DNA from 4 places in the Pantoea ananatis PA13 genome. Region 2 is predicted to be linked to each of the others. Evidence: predicted binding sites of a transcription regulator. Region 2 holds the regulator's gene; each other region holds the start of a gene.
What was found. The regulator CRP, encoded in region 2, controls carbon source genes, mostly activating them, when cyclic AMP is high. The targets are predictions, from matches to a motif close to ATGTGANNNNNNTCACAT.

Region 1 (3,999 bases), on a different replicon from region 2:
TCTGTGCGTAAGCCCGTGACCTGCTCTTGCGCCAGCCGCGATCCTTCACGATCTCCGGCATGGAAGCGAGACCAGATAGCATTGATTTGACGCGGCGCGACGTTAGCCAGGCCTGAAATACAGGCTGAGCATCCCTCGACATAGCCCTGGTGAATCAGTGAGTCCGGACCGTTCAGAACATCGAAGTCTTTACTGTCCTTAACGGCATCCAGATAACCTTTCAGGCTTTCATAGCTTCCGGCGCTGTCTTTCACGCCAATAATATTCGGGTGTTCAGCAAGTGTGCGGGCCGTTTGTGGCTCGATCGTATTACCCGTCCTGGCCGGAATGTTATACAAAAACACCGGAACGGAAAGGGCATCCGCAATGGCCGTGTAATGATGAATGAGTTCGCGCTGATTAAGCGGCACAAAATAAGGCGTAATCACCGAAACTGCGTCCACGCCCAGTTTTTCGATTTGTTTGCCCAGCCGAATGGTTTCGCGGGTGGAAATCTCACCAATATGCGCCACAACGTTTGCGCGCCCCGATACTTCATTAACACAGGTTTCAGTAACAGTGAGTTTCTCTTTCTCATTAAGGACAAAAAACTCACCGTTAGTGCCGCCACAGAAAATACCGTTGCCCGCATTAAGTTGGCGAATAACCTGACGCTTAAGTTCATCAAGGTTAAGTCCGCCTTCTTTATCAAAAGGGGTAACAATAGCTGTTAACACACCTTCAATTTTCTTACGCATTACCCACTCCTTTTTTAAATTAAATCCTGGGGAAAAGTGTCCGGTAAATTGCAGCCACATCCTGATGGCTGACTACGCAAGGCGAATTGTTCATCAATCGCTTCACGTTCAGAGCCGCTTCACTGAGGGAATCGATATCATCGGATGGCACACCCAGGGCTTCCAGGTTATCAGGCAGGTTGAGGCGTTTGACTAATTTGGCCAGATAGTCAACCAGCGCATGTGATTTCTCTTCCTGACTCAGCGTGGTATCGGCTTCCGGGATCAGATCCCAGACGTTGGCAAATTTCTCCACCGCAAAGGGCCGCACTACTTTCATGCAGGGCGCCAGCAGAATGGCGTTAGCGACACCGTGAGGCAGATGCCAGGTACCGCCTAAGGGATAGGACAGGGCATGAACAAGATGGGTACCGGCATGGGCAATGGCTGCACCGCCATAATAAGAGGCCCACAGCATTTCCAGCTTGGCTGTCAGGTTATGCGGTTCATTAACGGAGGTTTCCAGATGACGGAATAATTTATACAACCCCATGAGTGCAACATTGTCACCGACAGGATTCGAAATCGTCGCGGTGTAGCACTCAAGTAAATGGCACAGCGCATCAATTCCCGTTGAGGAGGCGATATGCGCGGGCATGCTGGTTGTCAGCTCAGGTATCAGGGCAACATAATCTGGCAGCATGACAGGCGAAATAATACCGACTTTGGTATTTTGCTCGGGAATGGCCAGAATGGCATTTGGGGTCGATTCCGATCCTGTGCCCGCAGTAGAAGGAATGAGCAGCGATGGCAAGCGTGCTTCAATTTTCTGACCGTCCAGCAGAGCCTTGAGCGAAGGACGGGACGCATGGCATAAAACCGAGAGGAGCTTCGCCACATCCAACACGCTTCCGCCACCAACACCCACGACCAAATCATAGGCCTTACCTGCCGTGCGCGTCAGCACTGTTTCAACGTCAGTATGCGTCGGCTCTGCCGGAACATCGTCAATGAGCTCTACCTGACGAGCATCCTGCCCCAGTAGCGTGAGGATCTGCGCTGTTGCCGGCAAATTCACAATGTTTTTATCTGTTAAAACCAGCAGTCGTTTTCTGCCCGCCACGACGGGCGCCAGTGCGTTTATCGCATGAGAACCGCTTAATATCGTGCTGTTAATTATGGCCACATTCTTCTCCCCGTTTATGACTGAAATTCATCATGCTGCTGTAGCGCAATCACTCAGCGACTAAATTTATAAATAAAATGGCGCTTTATTAAATTGATCTTGCTCACATATAATCGATTGTGATTGAATATAATCAAATGATCGAGCGGGTGCTTTGCACACCTGGTCGCTGTATGTAAATGCGCCTTTAGCTGAAGCCGTCAGTGAGCAGCACGCGATTTGCTGCCTGGTGCGTGTTCCGTTGGTGATGCGCAGCGCACCGTCAAATGCGGTATTACTCAGGTGCGGAGATTGCGACGGCATCGTGCGCGACGGGATTCAGAATTGAGGGCCGGGCGGGTGATTGTGCGCCATACAGATACTTTCCCGGTCGCGGCCGGAGTCTGACTGTATTGATTAAAGTCGGTGTTTTCGGAGATGAAACCACCCTTTCAGAAATATTGAGCTTCGTTGAGGAGAAAACAGGTGACGAATACTGTTGCTATAACAATGGGAGATCCTGCCGGGATCGGTCCTGAAATCATTATTAAAGCGTTAGCCGAAGGTGCATTGAATGGTTCACCCGCGGTTGTTATCGGCTGCGCTGAGACTTTCCGCCGCATACTGGCCATGAACATCACACCTCAGGTTGAACTCCGGGTGATCGACCAGGTTTCTGAGGCACGGTTCACGCCCGGCATCCTTCATATTATTGATGAGAAGGTGGCGCATCCCGAAGCGTTGCAATGTGGTGTGGTTCAGCCAGAAGCCGGTGATGTGGCCTACCGTTGCATCAAGCGCGCGACCGAAATGGCGCTGCGTGGTGAGGTAAAGGCGATTGCGACTGCGCCGCTGAATAAAGAAGCGCTGCATCTGGCAGGGCATCACTATCCGGGCCATACCGAATTACTCGCGAAGCTAACGGACACCAAAGATTATTCGATGGTGCTCTACACCGATAAACTGAAAGTCATTCATGTCACCACACATATTTCCCTGCGCAAGTTTCTGGATACGCTGAGTCAGGCGCGGGTGGAAACGGTGGTCAGGATTGCCGATACCTTTTTACGCCGGGTCGGTTTCAGCCAACCGCGTATTGCGGTGGCAGGAGTAAACCCACATGCGGGTGAAAATGGTCTGTTTGGCGATGAAGAGATCCGTATTCTGACGCCCGCTGTCGAAGCGATGAAAGCGCAGGGCATGGATGTGTACGGCCCCTGTCCACCGGACACCGTTTTCATGCAGTGTAACGAAGGCATGTACGACATTGTTGTCGCCATGTATCACGATCAGGGGCATATTCCGCTTAAGCTGCTTGGCTTTTACGACGGGGTGAACATCACGGCAGGATTGCCTTTCCTGCGTACTTCAGCCGATCACGGTACGGCATTTAACATCGCCTGGACAGGTAAGGCTAATCCGGAGAGCATGGCGATATCAATTGATATGGCCATGAAGATTACCCGGGAGTAATAATTTATCGAAAGCTAATGCTTTCTGGTCACTCAGGCGATGGCAAGACATCGCCTTTTCTTCACCGGGCTGAAGCGTCATCGCTGTCCACAACCCATCCACCTCAACACGTTACCTCCACTTCGCTTGCAAATGACTACGAGCAGATAGTCATGCTCTATTACATAAGTTCTCTTTATTTAAGTTTTGATCGGCAGCGACCTGCCTCAGTGGGATAATATGAATGGATTGTCTCAGTGCTGTAGCGACTTTCTTATTTCAACGTCATTAACATTCGCCGCTCAGTTAATAACTCGGAGATGTACATTGAAGTTTACGGATTTTAAGCAACCGGTGTGATTATTCATTTTTTAGGTGATCGCTGCCTCATATTATCTGGTTAAAAATTTCACATTTATTACCTATAAAGAAAATGGAAAGATAAGTTTTCATTGTTATCAACCTTAACCGACTTTTCTGTTTCTGTATGACCGACGGCCGTTACGCTAACGCTATGAATATTCAGCATGCATGGCCGATCTTTTTTTGATGTTTAATCATTTTTACGTTTTATACATTGTCAGAAAGGCGCGCATAGTGACGCGGCTATTTTCATCGCATGATAAATCCCGCATGATGGTGTCGTATTATTTCCACCTCAATTCT
Region 2 (3,999 bases):
TGATAAAGCGGCTTTTGGGTTCGAAGCACCCGGGCGATACGGCTGAAATGATAGAGACAGAAGTTACCCACCGGATTGTCCGGATGCTGAAGGGCGATTTTCTCCAGCGCACCCAACTGCTTGTCCATATCGAAACGACCAGAGAGTTGGTGATACAGAATATCGTCGGCCAGCGCGCGCAGCCGGGCTGAAATCGTTCTGGCGTTCCAGCGGATGACGGCTTCAGCATGGCTTTGCTCGACCAGCTTCTGGACCTCTTCCGGCTGATGCAGGCTGACGGAGATATGCTCCTGCAGATCCAGTGCTACCTGAAACGCCCGGGTCAGGCGTTTGTGGCTGTGATCGCGACTCGCAGACAGCATATGCATTTGCTGATAGCAGGTGTTGATCAGATCGATCGCTTTTTGCTGACGCGCCAGCAGGGGCGGCAGGGCTTTTTCCGGATCAGTCAGCTGCGTCAATAAGCTGTACTTGGCGTCACAGTAATTTGCCAGCTCACGGTAGATCAGGCTCAGGCTTTCGCGCATCGGCTGCTCTTTCCACAGCCAGAACCAAAACCAGTTGAACAGGCCATACCAGAGCGTTCCACCGATATAGAGCAGGGGCGGAACGTAAATGGGCATACGGCCAATCAGGCTGAGGGTAAAAATTGCCGCGATTAACGTGCCGGGCAGCAGTCGGGCGTGCAGCGGACTGATCTCTCCGGTGACGCCAAGCAGCAAAGGCAGGGCAAACAGGATGAGCGGCAGCGGCACGTCTTTAAGCAGCAGCCACTGCATCAGTAAACTGCCAAGGGCAAACAGGCTGCCGCCGATGATCAGGCGTTTAAAGAAGCGTTTGTGGGGCGTGTCCAGACCGGCAATGTTGCAGCAGGCGGGAACCAATGAGAACAGTAATCCTTTTTGCAGATCGCCGAACAGCCAGCCGAGCGCTACGGGAAGGCACAACACCAGCGTCTGGCGCAGCGCATAGTTAACTTCGGGGTGATAGATTATTCTTCGCCACATCGGCTCAACACAAGACATTCACGGCATAATGTCGCCATCACGCCGTGAACAGTCAGGCTTAGCGTGTGCCGTAAACAACGATGGTTTTGCCGTGTGCGGAGATCAGGTTCTGATCTTCCAGCATCTTCAAGATACGGCCCACGGTTTCACGTGAACAACCAACGATTTGGCCAATTTCCTGACGAGTAATTTTAATTTGCATGCCGTCAGGATGCGTCATGGCATCTGGCTGTTTAGCCAGATTAAGCAACGTTTGTGCAATGCGTCCGGTCACATCCAGGAAAGCGAGATTTCCCACTTTTTCTGACGTCACCTGCAGACGGCGAGCCATCTGAGAAGAAAGGCGCATCAAAATATCCGGGTTAACCTGAATGAGCTGACGGAATTTCTTGTAGGAAATCTCTGCCACTTCGCACGCAGTTTTCGCACGTACCCAGGCGCTGCGCTCCTGACCTTCTTCAAACAGGCCAAGCTCACCAATAAAATCGCCTTGATTCAGATAAGAAAGAATCATCTCTTTGCCTTCTTCATCCTTAATCAGTACCGCGACGGAACCTTTCACGATGTAGTAAAGCGTTTCGGCTTTTTCACCTTGGTGAATCAGCGTACTTTTGGATGGATACTTGTGAATATGGCAATGGGACAGGAACCATTCAAGTGTAGGGTCTGTTTGCGGTTTGCCGAGAACCATTCGCTATTATCCTCTATTGTAATCGTGCCCAAAATACAGGGCTCAGTTTCCCTGCCAGGCGATGAAAGCGTTAAGCGTGTTTCCATTCAGGAAATTATTCGGGCTGCATTTGCGCAGAGCGCATCATTCTTCCCGGCTTCGTCTTCGGATGACGAAAAATATTTTCAGCACTGTTTGTAGCACAGCTTTCGCCGACTGTCTTGTGTTGTCTCGCTTCAGCAATAAGGCTGATTTCTCCGGATTGCTGTTTACCAGGCAAAAGCGTACTCTGACGCAAAAACAGGGCATTCTGGGGGCCAGATTATGCAGGCAAGAGTCAAATGGGTTGAAGGGTTAACATTCCTCGGCGAGTCTTCGTCCGGACATCAGGTCTTAATGGACGGCAATTCCGGCGATAAAGCGCCCAGCCCTATGGAAATGGTGCTGATGGCGGCCGGCGGATGCAGCGCCATTGATGTGGTATCAATTTTGCAAAAAGGTCGCAACGATGTGGCTGATTGCGAAGTAAAACTCGAATCAGAACGCCGGGAAGAAGCGCCTCGCATCTTTACCCGCATCAACCTGCATTTTATCGTCAGTGGAAAAGCACTTTCAGATAAAGCCGTGGCGCGTGCGGTCGACCTTTCAGCTGAGAAGTATTGCTCGGTTGCCATTATGTTAGGCAAAGGGGTGGAAATTACCCACAGTTACGAAGTTATCGAGCTGTAATTATTCAGAGGCCAGCGCGGCCTCTGATTTTATTCAATGCGTTTGCCTTCCATGAGCCGTTTTACCAGCGGTGCCATAATTAATTCCATCGCCAGCCCCATTTTCCCGCCAGGTACAACCAGCGTGTTGATATTGGAAATAAACGATCCCTGCAGCATAGCCAGTAGGTAGGGAAAATCAATATCTTCCAGCCCCTGAAAGTGGATGACGACAAAACTTTCATCCAGTGAAGGAATGGTGCGTGCCGCAAAGGGGTTAGAGGTGTCGACGGTTGGAACCCGCTGAAAGTTAATATGGGTGCGTGAGAACTGCGGCGTAATGAAATTGATGTAATCTTCCATTGAGCGCACCACCGAATCCATTACGGCTTCACGCGAATGACCGCGTTCACCGGTATCGCGTACCAGCTTCTGAATCCACTCCAGGTTAACGATGGGGACGACGCCGACCAGTAAATCCACTTTTTCAGCGACGTTGTGCTGAGCCGTCACGACGCCGCCGTGCAGTCCTTCATAAAACAGCACGTCCGTATCCGGTGGCAGCGGCTGCCACGGGGTAAAGGTACCTGGCACCTGATTCCAGGGCACCGCTTCGTCGTAGGTATGCAGGTATTTACGTGACTGGCCCTTGCCCTGATCACCGTATTCAACAAAGGTCTGCTCCAGCAGACCGAAATCATTCGCCTCCGGGCCAAAGTAGCTGATATGGCGACCCAGATCGCGCGCCTTACGGATAGCCATATCCATTTCAGGCCGGGTAAATCGGTGGAAACTGTCCCCTTCCAGCTCGGCCGCGTGCAAATTGAGTTGCTGAAAAATTTTACGGAATGCGAGGCTGGTGGTAGTGGTTCCGGCACCGCTGGAACCTGTTACCGCGATAATCGGATGACGTGCCGACATAGTGAAACTCCCTGTGAAATCAGGCGATGAGCATTGTTAGCACGATTTTTCGTTCTGTGCATCAGCCACGGAACTCACTTTTGCGCATGATGTTGACCGATTCGTGAAGCTCAGACCAGACCAGCACGACTTCACCTTGCTGCAGCTGGCGTCGCACATTGGCGACTTTTTCGGTCAGGCTGAGTTCCTGTTCGCCGTAGTCGGTACCTTCGCGCAGAACAAAGGCTTCAATAACGTTTTCAAGGGTTTCGGGAGAAACCTGTTGCCAGGGAATAATCACAGGGTTAGCTATCCAGATAAGGGGAAATCCACTGCGGCACGCGCTGTTCCAGCCACAATTCAGGCTGACGCAGGGTACCACTCACAAATCCAACATGACCACCGTGTGTTGTCAGCTGATAGGTAATAGTGGCAGATAACTGGTCATTCTGCGGGATCACCTCATCGCTCATAAAGGGGTCATCTTTTGCATGGATAATCAGCAACGGTTTTGTCACCGATCTCAGCAACGGCAGGGCGCTGGCACGGCGATAATAGTCCGTGGCGTCGGCAAAGCCATGCGCCCGGGCCGTGATGGCGTCGTCAAAATCACGCAGGCGACGCAGGGCATTCAGCTGACTGAGATTGACCGGTAAGGTGTCGGGCCATGCGTGCAGCTTGCGCCTGGCATTCTTTTTAAGCTGGCTCAGCAGGT
Region 3 (3,999 bases), 1.4 Mb from region 2:
TCGACGGTATCTCCTTTACGCTGGCCAGCAAGTCGCTGTCGGCAGGCGAACAAACCTGGCAGATGATTACGGCAACGGCATTAGTGGTGTCTTACTTCTCAGGCCCGCTGCTGAACTTTGGTGACTTTTCCCGCTATGGCAAAAGCATGGGCGAGATCCGCCGGGGTAACCGCTGGGGACTGCCGTTCAACTTTCTGCTGTTCTCCATCGTGACCGTTGTCATTGTATCGGGCACTCAATCCCTGTTTGGCAAAATGATTACCGATCCTATTGAAACCGTCAGCATGGTCGGCAGCGATTTAGCCGTGGCGATTGGCTTACTGACCATGATCACCGCAACGATCGGTATCAACATCGTGGCGAACTTTGTCTCGCCTGCTTTCGATTTTTCAAACTGTTCGCCGCAGAAAATCAGTTTCCGCACCGGTGGCATGATTGCGGCAGTCGGATCGGTCCTGCTCACACCGTGGAATCTGTTTCAGTCTCCTGAACTGATTCACTACACGCTCGACGTACTGGGTTCGTTTATCGGCCCGCTGTTTGGCATTCTGTTAGCCGATTTTTATCTGATTAAGGGCGGCCGTATTTCAGTAGACGATCTGTTTGATGCCACACCGCAGGGGCGCTACTGGTATCGCGGTGGATTTAACCCGAAGGCCATTATCGCTTTGCTGCCCTCAGTCGCTATCTGTCTGGTGATCAGTTTTATCCCTTCCCTGCATCAGGTGGCCAACTTTAGCTGGTTTATCGGCGTGGCGCTGGCGGCAAGCTGCTACTGGTTAGTGGCGCGAGAAAAGCAGACCGAGCAGAAAGACCTCACTATGCCTGCCGGCACGGTGGTCATGCAGAAGGAATAACGCCCTGTTCAGACGCAGTATGACTGTACAATAACCATATAAACGACTCTGACTGGAGTCGTTTTTTTTAATAGCCGAACACCGGATCGCCTTGATGGCGAATACTGCCGACTGTTTGGCGCGCCAGCCCTGACCGCCCCAGATAATGTTCGTGGGTGAATACGCGCTCATCCTGTTTGCCCCCCTCTCCCTTTCGTGCAAAAGCGCCGTGTGCCCGTTACCCCCTGTCTTGACCTGCTAGAAATTTGCAGTGACAAGGCATTTAAAATCAGCGAGATAAGTCATTAAACCCTCTGCGTATCCCGGCGTCGCGGTAACGAAAGAACGCGGGATTCCCACACCCGATAACATTCATTTCAAAATAAAAAAGATTCAAAATGAAAGTTAAATGATTTATTTGTGATCTATATAAAATATTTATGCTTTTTAAACGACTATATTTTCTGCGTGTTAAGACCTAACCAACGTGAAAATCCGGGCAACCTTAAAAGGAGCGGCACATGATTGATGCAATCACCTTTGGTGCGGAATGGTTTATTGGACTGTTCCAGAAAGGAGGTGAAGTTTTTGTCGGCATGGTGACAGGAATTTTACCTTTGTTAATTAGTTTATTAGTCGTAATGAACGCGTTAATCCGATTCGTAGGGCAACATCGAATTGAACGGCTGGCACAGAAATGTGCGGGAAATTCTGTATCACGCTATTTGCTTTTACCGCTTATTGGCACCTTTGTTTTTTGTAACCCGATGACACTCAGCCTGGGGCGATTTATGCCCGAGAAATATAAGCCAGGATATTACGCGGCCTCGTCATACAGTTGCCATTCAATGAATGGGTTATTTCCGCACGTGAATCCGGGTGAACTCTTCGTTTATTTAGGGGTTGCCAGTGGCCTGACAACCCTGGGCTTACCCCTGGGCCCTCTTGCTGTCAGCTATTTTCTGGTTGGGCTTTTTACTAACTTTTTTCGCGGCTGGATTACCGATCTCACCACCAGCCTGTTTGAAAAAAAGATGGGCATCAAACTCGATAAAAACGTTCAGCTCTAATAAAGGCGGAAAATAAAATGACGACACAAATCCGTATCGAAAAAGGAAGCAGCGGTTGGGGCGGCCCTTTACAACTTGATATAACACCCGGGAAAAAAATTGTTTACATCACCGCCGGCGCCCGACCGTCAATCGTGGACAGGATTAGTGAAATCACCCATTGGGAAGCCGTAGATGGTTTCAAACAAGGGGAACCGCCAGCCGATGAAATTGGTCTGGCCATCATCGATTGTGGTGGCACGCTGCGTTGTGGTCTTTATCCCAAACGCGGTATCCCCACCGTGAATATCCATGCGACAGGAAAGTCCGGACCGCTGGCACAATATATCCTGGAAGACATTTATGTCTCTGGCGTTAAGCCTGAGAATATCAGCATCGTCAATCGCGAGGATCACGGCAGTAAAGACGTCATTCACACCCATGACGAAAAACGTGCTGCCCCCGCGCCCCGTGGCGCGGGCGCGGGCGCGGGGAAAGATTATGACTCGAGTAAAAAAATTACCGAGCAAAGCGACGGTTTACTGGCAAAAATTGGCACAGGAATGGGGACCGTCGTTGCCGAATTTTTCCAGGCCGGGCGGGATACTATTGATACCGTACTCAAGACCATCCTCCCTTTTATGGCATTTGTGGCGGCCATCATTGGCATCATCATGGCCTCAGGTTTGGGCGATATGATTGCCCACGGGCTGACGCCACTCGCCACCAATCCTCTTGGCTTAATCACGCTGGCCTTAATCTGTTCCTTTCCGCTCCTGTCGCCGTTCTTGGGGCCGGGCGCCGTGATAGCCCAGGTTATTGGTGTACTGATCGGCGTTCAAATCGGACTGGGTCATATTCCGCCCCATCTTGCCCTGCCAGCCCTGTTTGCCATCAATGCACAAGCCGCTGCAGATTTTATTCCTGTGGGTTTATCGCTGGCGGAGGCGAAACAGGACACCGTGCGCGTGGGGGTTCCTTCCGTTCTGGTCGGCCGCTTCCTGACCGGTGCCCCTACCGTGCTGATTGCCTGGGCAGTCTCTGCCTTTATTTATCACTAAACGCCCCCCTTCTGGAGAAAAGTCATGACGCACTTTGAAACCGAAATAATCAAAGTGGGCATAAACGCCCACGATGCGCTGCTTGAAAACATGATGATTTTATTTCGGGAAGGCGCACCCGCCGATATTCAGGATTATTGCTTTATCCACCAGCATGGCACGCTGACGGGGCATCCTGTCACGGGTTCAACCCTGCAGCTGGGAGAACGGTGTTATGCCGTGACGGCCATCGGTGAGGTCGCGATCGAAAACTTGCGCGAACTGGGCCATATCACCGTTGTTTTCGACGGGCAGCCAACCGCGCAACTGCCTGGTTCAATCCATGTTAGTGGAAAAGCGCCCGACAGAATTACGACGGAAACATCCGTAAAACTCTTTGCATAGGAGCGAGTTATGTCTGAAGTTGCTGTGGTTATCGGTGGTGGGCAAACGCTGGGGGCATTTCTGGCAAAAGGGCTGGCCGAAGCAGGTTACCGCGTTGCCGTCGCGGATTTGAAAGGGGAAAACGCCCGAAAGGTCGCCTCAGAAATTAACGCCGAATATGGCGCCGATCGGGCCGTGGGTTTTGAGGTTGATGCAACAGATGAGGCGAGTGTTATTGCGCTTGCTGGCAATATCGATAAGGTCTTTAAACAGGTCAATGTGATGATTTACAGTGCCGGCATGGCAAAAGCGTCCTTTGTCACTGATTTCGCCTTAAAAGATTTTGAAATATCTTTGCAGGTCAATCTGGTTGGGTATTTTCTCTGTGCACGTGAATTTTCCCGACTGATGATTCGCGATAATATTCCGGGCCGCATTATTCAGATCAATTCGAAGTCGGGAAAAACAGGCAGTAAACATAATTCGGGCTACAGCGCGGCTAAATTTGGCGGCGTGGGATTAACACAGTCACTGGCCCTCGATTTAGCGGATTATGGCATCAGAGTACATTCGCTGATGCTGGGTAATTTGCTCAAATCGCCGATGTTTCAGTCTCTGCTTCCTCAGTATGCAAAAAAACTGGGCATCTCGCCCGAGGAAGTTGAAGCCAGCTATATTGCAAAAGTGCCA
Region 4 (3,999 bases), 1.3 Mb from region 2:
GTATATCCATCATTGTGAGATACCAAAATGAAAAAAACCTCGTTAATGTTAAGCGCTCTGGCGCTTAGTCTTGGCATGGCACTGACCCCTGTGAGTGCTTTCGCTGCGGAGACATCCTCTTCCGTTTCATCTTCCCCAAGCCAGCCGTTGCCAAGCCTTGCCCCCATGCTGGAGAAGGTGATGCCTTCCGTTGTGAGCATCAGCGTGGAAGGCAGTACAACGGTCAAAACGCCGCGTATGCCGCAGCAGTTCCAGCAATTTTTTGGCGATAATTCGCCTTTCTGTCAGGACGGTTCTCCGTTCATGGGCTCGCCGCTGTGCCAGGGCGCGGGCGGGAGCGGCGGCGGTGCGCCTGCAGGCCCGGATACGCAGCAGCAAAAATTCAGAGCGCTGGGTTCTGGCGTGATCATTAACGCAGAAAAAGGCTATGTGGTAACCAACAACCATGTGGTCAACGATGCGACGAAAATTCAGGTCAAACTGAGCGATGGTCGTAGCTACGACGCCAAAGTCATCGGCAAAGATCCCAGCTCGGATATAGCGCTGATTCAGCTGGAAGGCGCGAAAAATCTGACCGCCATTAAAATGGCTGACTCCGATAATTTGCGCGTTGGCGATTATACCGTAGCAATCGGTAATCCCTATGGTCTGGGCGAAACCGTAACCTCGGGCATCGTGTCGGCGTTGGGACGCAGCGGCCTCAACGTTGAAAACTACGAAAACTTTATCCAGACCGATGCCGCGATTAACCGCGGTAACTCGGGTGGCGCGCTGGTGAACCTCAACGGTGAGCTGATTGGTATTAACACCGCGATTCTGGCCCCAGACGGCGGCAACATTGGTATTGGTTTTGCCATCCCCAGCAACATGGTGAAAAACCTGACCGCACAGATGGTGGAGTATGGTCAGGTGAAACGCGGTGAGCTGGGTATCATGGGAACAGAGCTCAACTCTGAACTGGCTAAAGCGATGAAGGTCGATGCGCAGCGCGGCGCCTTTGTTAGTCAGGTCGTGCCCAATTCCGCAGCAGCGAAAGGCGGTATTAAAGCGGGTGACGTGATCGTTTCTATGAACGGCAAGCCGCTCACCAGCTTTGCCTCGCTGCGCGCTGAAGTCGGCTCTTTACCGGTAGGCACGACGCTGAAGCTTGGCCTGCTGCGTGATGGCAAACCGCTGGATGTCTCCGTGCAGCTGCAGCAGAGCACCCAGGACAAAGTGCAGTCCGCTACGATTTACACCGGCATTGAAGGTGCAGATCTGAGTAATAACGCAGGCAAAGAGAAAGGCGTGCGGGTCGATAGCGTGAAAGCGGGCAGTGCGGCGGCAAGAGTGGGTCTGAAAAAAGGCGACCTGATTCTTGGCGTCAACCAGCAGCCAGTAACCAACTTAGGGGAACTACGCAAGATCCTCGATACCAAACCACCGGTACTGGCGCTGAATGTGCAACGTGGCGACACATCGCTCTACCTGCTGATGCAGTAATCACTGCTTGATGCTTATCAGGCGGACTTCGGTCCGCCTTTTTTATGGCACAGATCACAAATGTGATGCCTGCCGCATTTCTGCCAAAGCCGGCGCGGCTATGGGCGAATGCATAATGTTCTCCGCGTGTCACACGGCTATTCTGTCCTTCCTCTCATATGACTCAGGAGATAAGGATGGCTACCTGTCATCTCGACGCGCGGCTGGCGCAGGAAATTGTTGCGCGCACCATGAAAATCATTGATGGCAATGTCAACGTGATGGATGCGCGTGGGCGAATCATTGGCAGTGGTGACAGGGAGCGCATCGGGGAGTTGCATGAGGGCGCGCTGTTGGTGTTGTCTCAGGGGCGCATCGTGGATATCGACGATGCTGTGGCAAAACATCTGCACGGCGTGCGGCCAGGCATCAACCTTCCGCTACGTATTGACGGGGCGATCGTGGGCGTCATTGGCCTGACAGGCGAGCCGGGCGCACTGCGTCACTATGGCGAATTAGTCTGTATGGCGGCAGAGATGATGCTGGAGCAGGCCCGACTATTACATATGCTGGCTCAGGACAGCCGACTGCGTGAAGAGCTGGTGCTCAACCTGATAAGAAGTGATGCGCTGACGCCACAGCTGACAGAGTGGGCACAGCGCCTGGGGATCGATCTTAATCAGCCCCGCGTGGTGGCGGTGATCGAAGTCGACAGCGGGCAGTTAGGCGTGGACAGCGCCATGTCTGAATTACAGCAGCTGCAAACCTTACTCACCACCCCCGTTCGGGATAACCTGATAGCCATTGTGTCGCTAACCGAAATGGTCGTACTGAAACCGGCATTAAACACACACGGACGTTACGACCGTCACGATCATCGCAAGCGGGTTGAGCAACTGATGCAGCGAATGAACGAAAGCGGTCATCTGCGCATGCGTATTGCGCTGGGCAACTTCTTTACCGGTCCGGGCAGCATCGCCCGCTCTTACCGCACTGCGCGCACCACCATGGCCGTTGGAAAGCAGCGCATGCCAGACGTCCGCAGCTATTTTTATCAGGATCTGATGCTGCCGGTATTACTGGACAGTTTACGCGGTGGCTGGCAGGCGAACGAGCTGGCACGTCCGCTGGAAAAACTGAAAAGCATGGACAGCAACGGTTTACTGCGCCGGACCTTAAGCGCCTGGTTCAGCAATAACGTCCAGCCCGGCGCAACATCACGCGCGCTGTTTATTCATCGTAATACGCTGGAGTATCGACTGAATCGGATCGCTGAGTTAACCGGACTGAACCTTGGTCATTTTGACGATCGATTACTGCTGTATATTGCGTTACAGCTGGATGAGCAGGGCTGATGACGCTGCTTATGAAACCATGAGGACGCCCGATGCGTATATTGCCCGCCATACTTTGCCTGCTAATCGTTACGTTTACCTGCCAGGCACGGCCTGACAGCCTGATTTTTCTCTCTACTGATGCCCTGATGAATACCCGGCAGGCTTTGCAGAATCATCAGGCGAGCACACTGACGGAACAGGCCTGGCGTCAGCTGCAACATCAGGCAGAAAAGGCGCTCAGCCAGCCCGATCCCAGCGTGATGGATAAGGGGCTGATGCCGCCCAGCGGATCGCGGCATGACTATCTGAGCCTGAGCGCCTACTGGTGGCCGGACGGAAAGCAGAAAACGGGGTTGCCCTGGATTCGTCGGGATGGTGAGATTAATCCCGACACGAAAAATAACCAAACCGACGGCGTGCGGCTGGCGCGCTTTAGCGCAGATGTACAGACACTCTCGCTGGCCTGGTTCTTTTCTGGCGATGCACGCTATGCCAGCAAAGCACAATCGATGATCCGCCACTGGTTTATCGATCCTGCCAGCCGTATGAATCCAAACCTGAATTATGCCCAGGGGATTCCAGGCAGGACGCCTGGCCGTCATGATGGCGTACTGGATGGGCGCTATTTTGCGACCCGCATTGTTGATGCGCTGGTGCTGTTGCGCCAGTCACCCGGCTGGCGCGACAGCGACGAGGCGGCGTTACATCGCTGGTTCAGTGACTATCTTAGCTGGCTGCAGACCAGCCAGCTGGCGCAACAGGAGCGGGATGCCCCAAATAATCATGGCAGCTGGTACAGCGTACAGGTTGCCGGTATTGCCGCTTACCTGGGCAAAAACACGGTGATCGCTGATATGTCGGCGCTGGCCAAACGAAAAATTGATGGGCAAATACAGAAAGAGGGGACTCAGCCACTTGAGCTGGCGCGAACCCGCTCCTTTCATTACAGCGTCTTTAATTTGCAGGCGCTAACCGCTATCGCGGCGTTAGCTTCTCAGCGTGGGCTGGACGATCTCTGGCACTATCAAAACAAGCAGGGTGGCTCGCTACTGGCGGCGCTGGATTATATGGCGCCCTTTAGCGATCCATCACGCCGCTGGCCGTGGAAAACCCGCGAACGCCAAAGCGAGCGGTTAATCCCCTTACTGCTGTTGGCTGACGTCACACTTAAGTCAGAACGTTACCAATCCTGGATTGATCG

Region 1: the regulator CRP is predicted to act here: its motif matches at 1,994-2,011, upstream of PAGR_RS21895 (iron-containing alcohol dehydrogenase).
Region 3: the regulator CRP is predicted to act here: its motif matches at 1,255-1,272, upstream of srlA (PTS glucitol/sorbitol transporter subunit IIC).
Region 4: the regulator CRP is predicted to act here: its motif matches at 1,543-1,560, upstream of PAGR_RS17515 (CdaR family transcriptional regulator).

What each region holds. Positions count from the first base shown of each region.
Region 1 is NC_017553.1:77,691-81,689, forward strand. It holds gene PAGR_RS21890 (dihydrodipicolinate synthase family protein) at 1-737, opposite strand, end outside; gene PAGR_RS21895 (iron-containing alcohol dehydrogenase) at 757-1,902, opposite strand; gene PAGR_RS21900 (D-threonate 4-phosphate dehydrogenase) at 2,368-3,354, shown strand.
Region 2 is NC_017554.1:429,818-433,816, forward strand. It holds gene PAGR_RS01965 (YccS/YhfK family putative transporter) at 1-1,007, opposite strand, end outside; gene crp (cAMP-activated global transcriptional regulator CRP) at 1,066-1,698, opposite strand; gene PAGR_RS01975 (OsmC family protein) at 2,002-2,406, shown strand; gene PAGR_RS01980 (phosphoribulokinase) at 2,436-3,305, opposite strand; gene PAGR_RS01985 (YheU family protein) at 3,367-3,585, opposite strand; gene PAGR_RS01990 (hydrolase) at 3,590-3,999, opposite strand, start outside.
Region 3 is NC_017554.1:3,618,629-3,622,627, forward strand. It holds gene PAGR_RS17220 (NCS1 family nucleobase:cation symporter-1) at 1-857, shown strand, start outside; gene srlA (PTS glucitol/sorbitol transporter subunit IIC) at 1,358-1,906, shown strand; gene srlE (PTS glucitol/sorbitol transporter subunit IIB) at 1,924-2,946, shown strand; gene PAGR_RS17235 (PTS glucitol/sorbitol transporter subunit IIA) at 2,971-3,330, shown strand; gene srlD (sorbitol-6-phosphate dehydrogenase) at 3,340-3,999, shown strand, end outside.
Region 4 is NC_017554.1:3,675,565-3,679,563, reverse strand. It holds gene degP (serine endoprotease DegP) at 28-1,482, shown strand; gene PAGR_RS17515 (CdaR family transcriptional regulator) at 1,659-2,816, shown strand; gene PAGR_RS17510 (alginate lyase family protein) at 2,849-3,999, shown strand, end outside.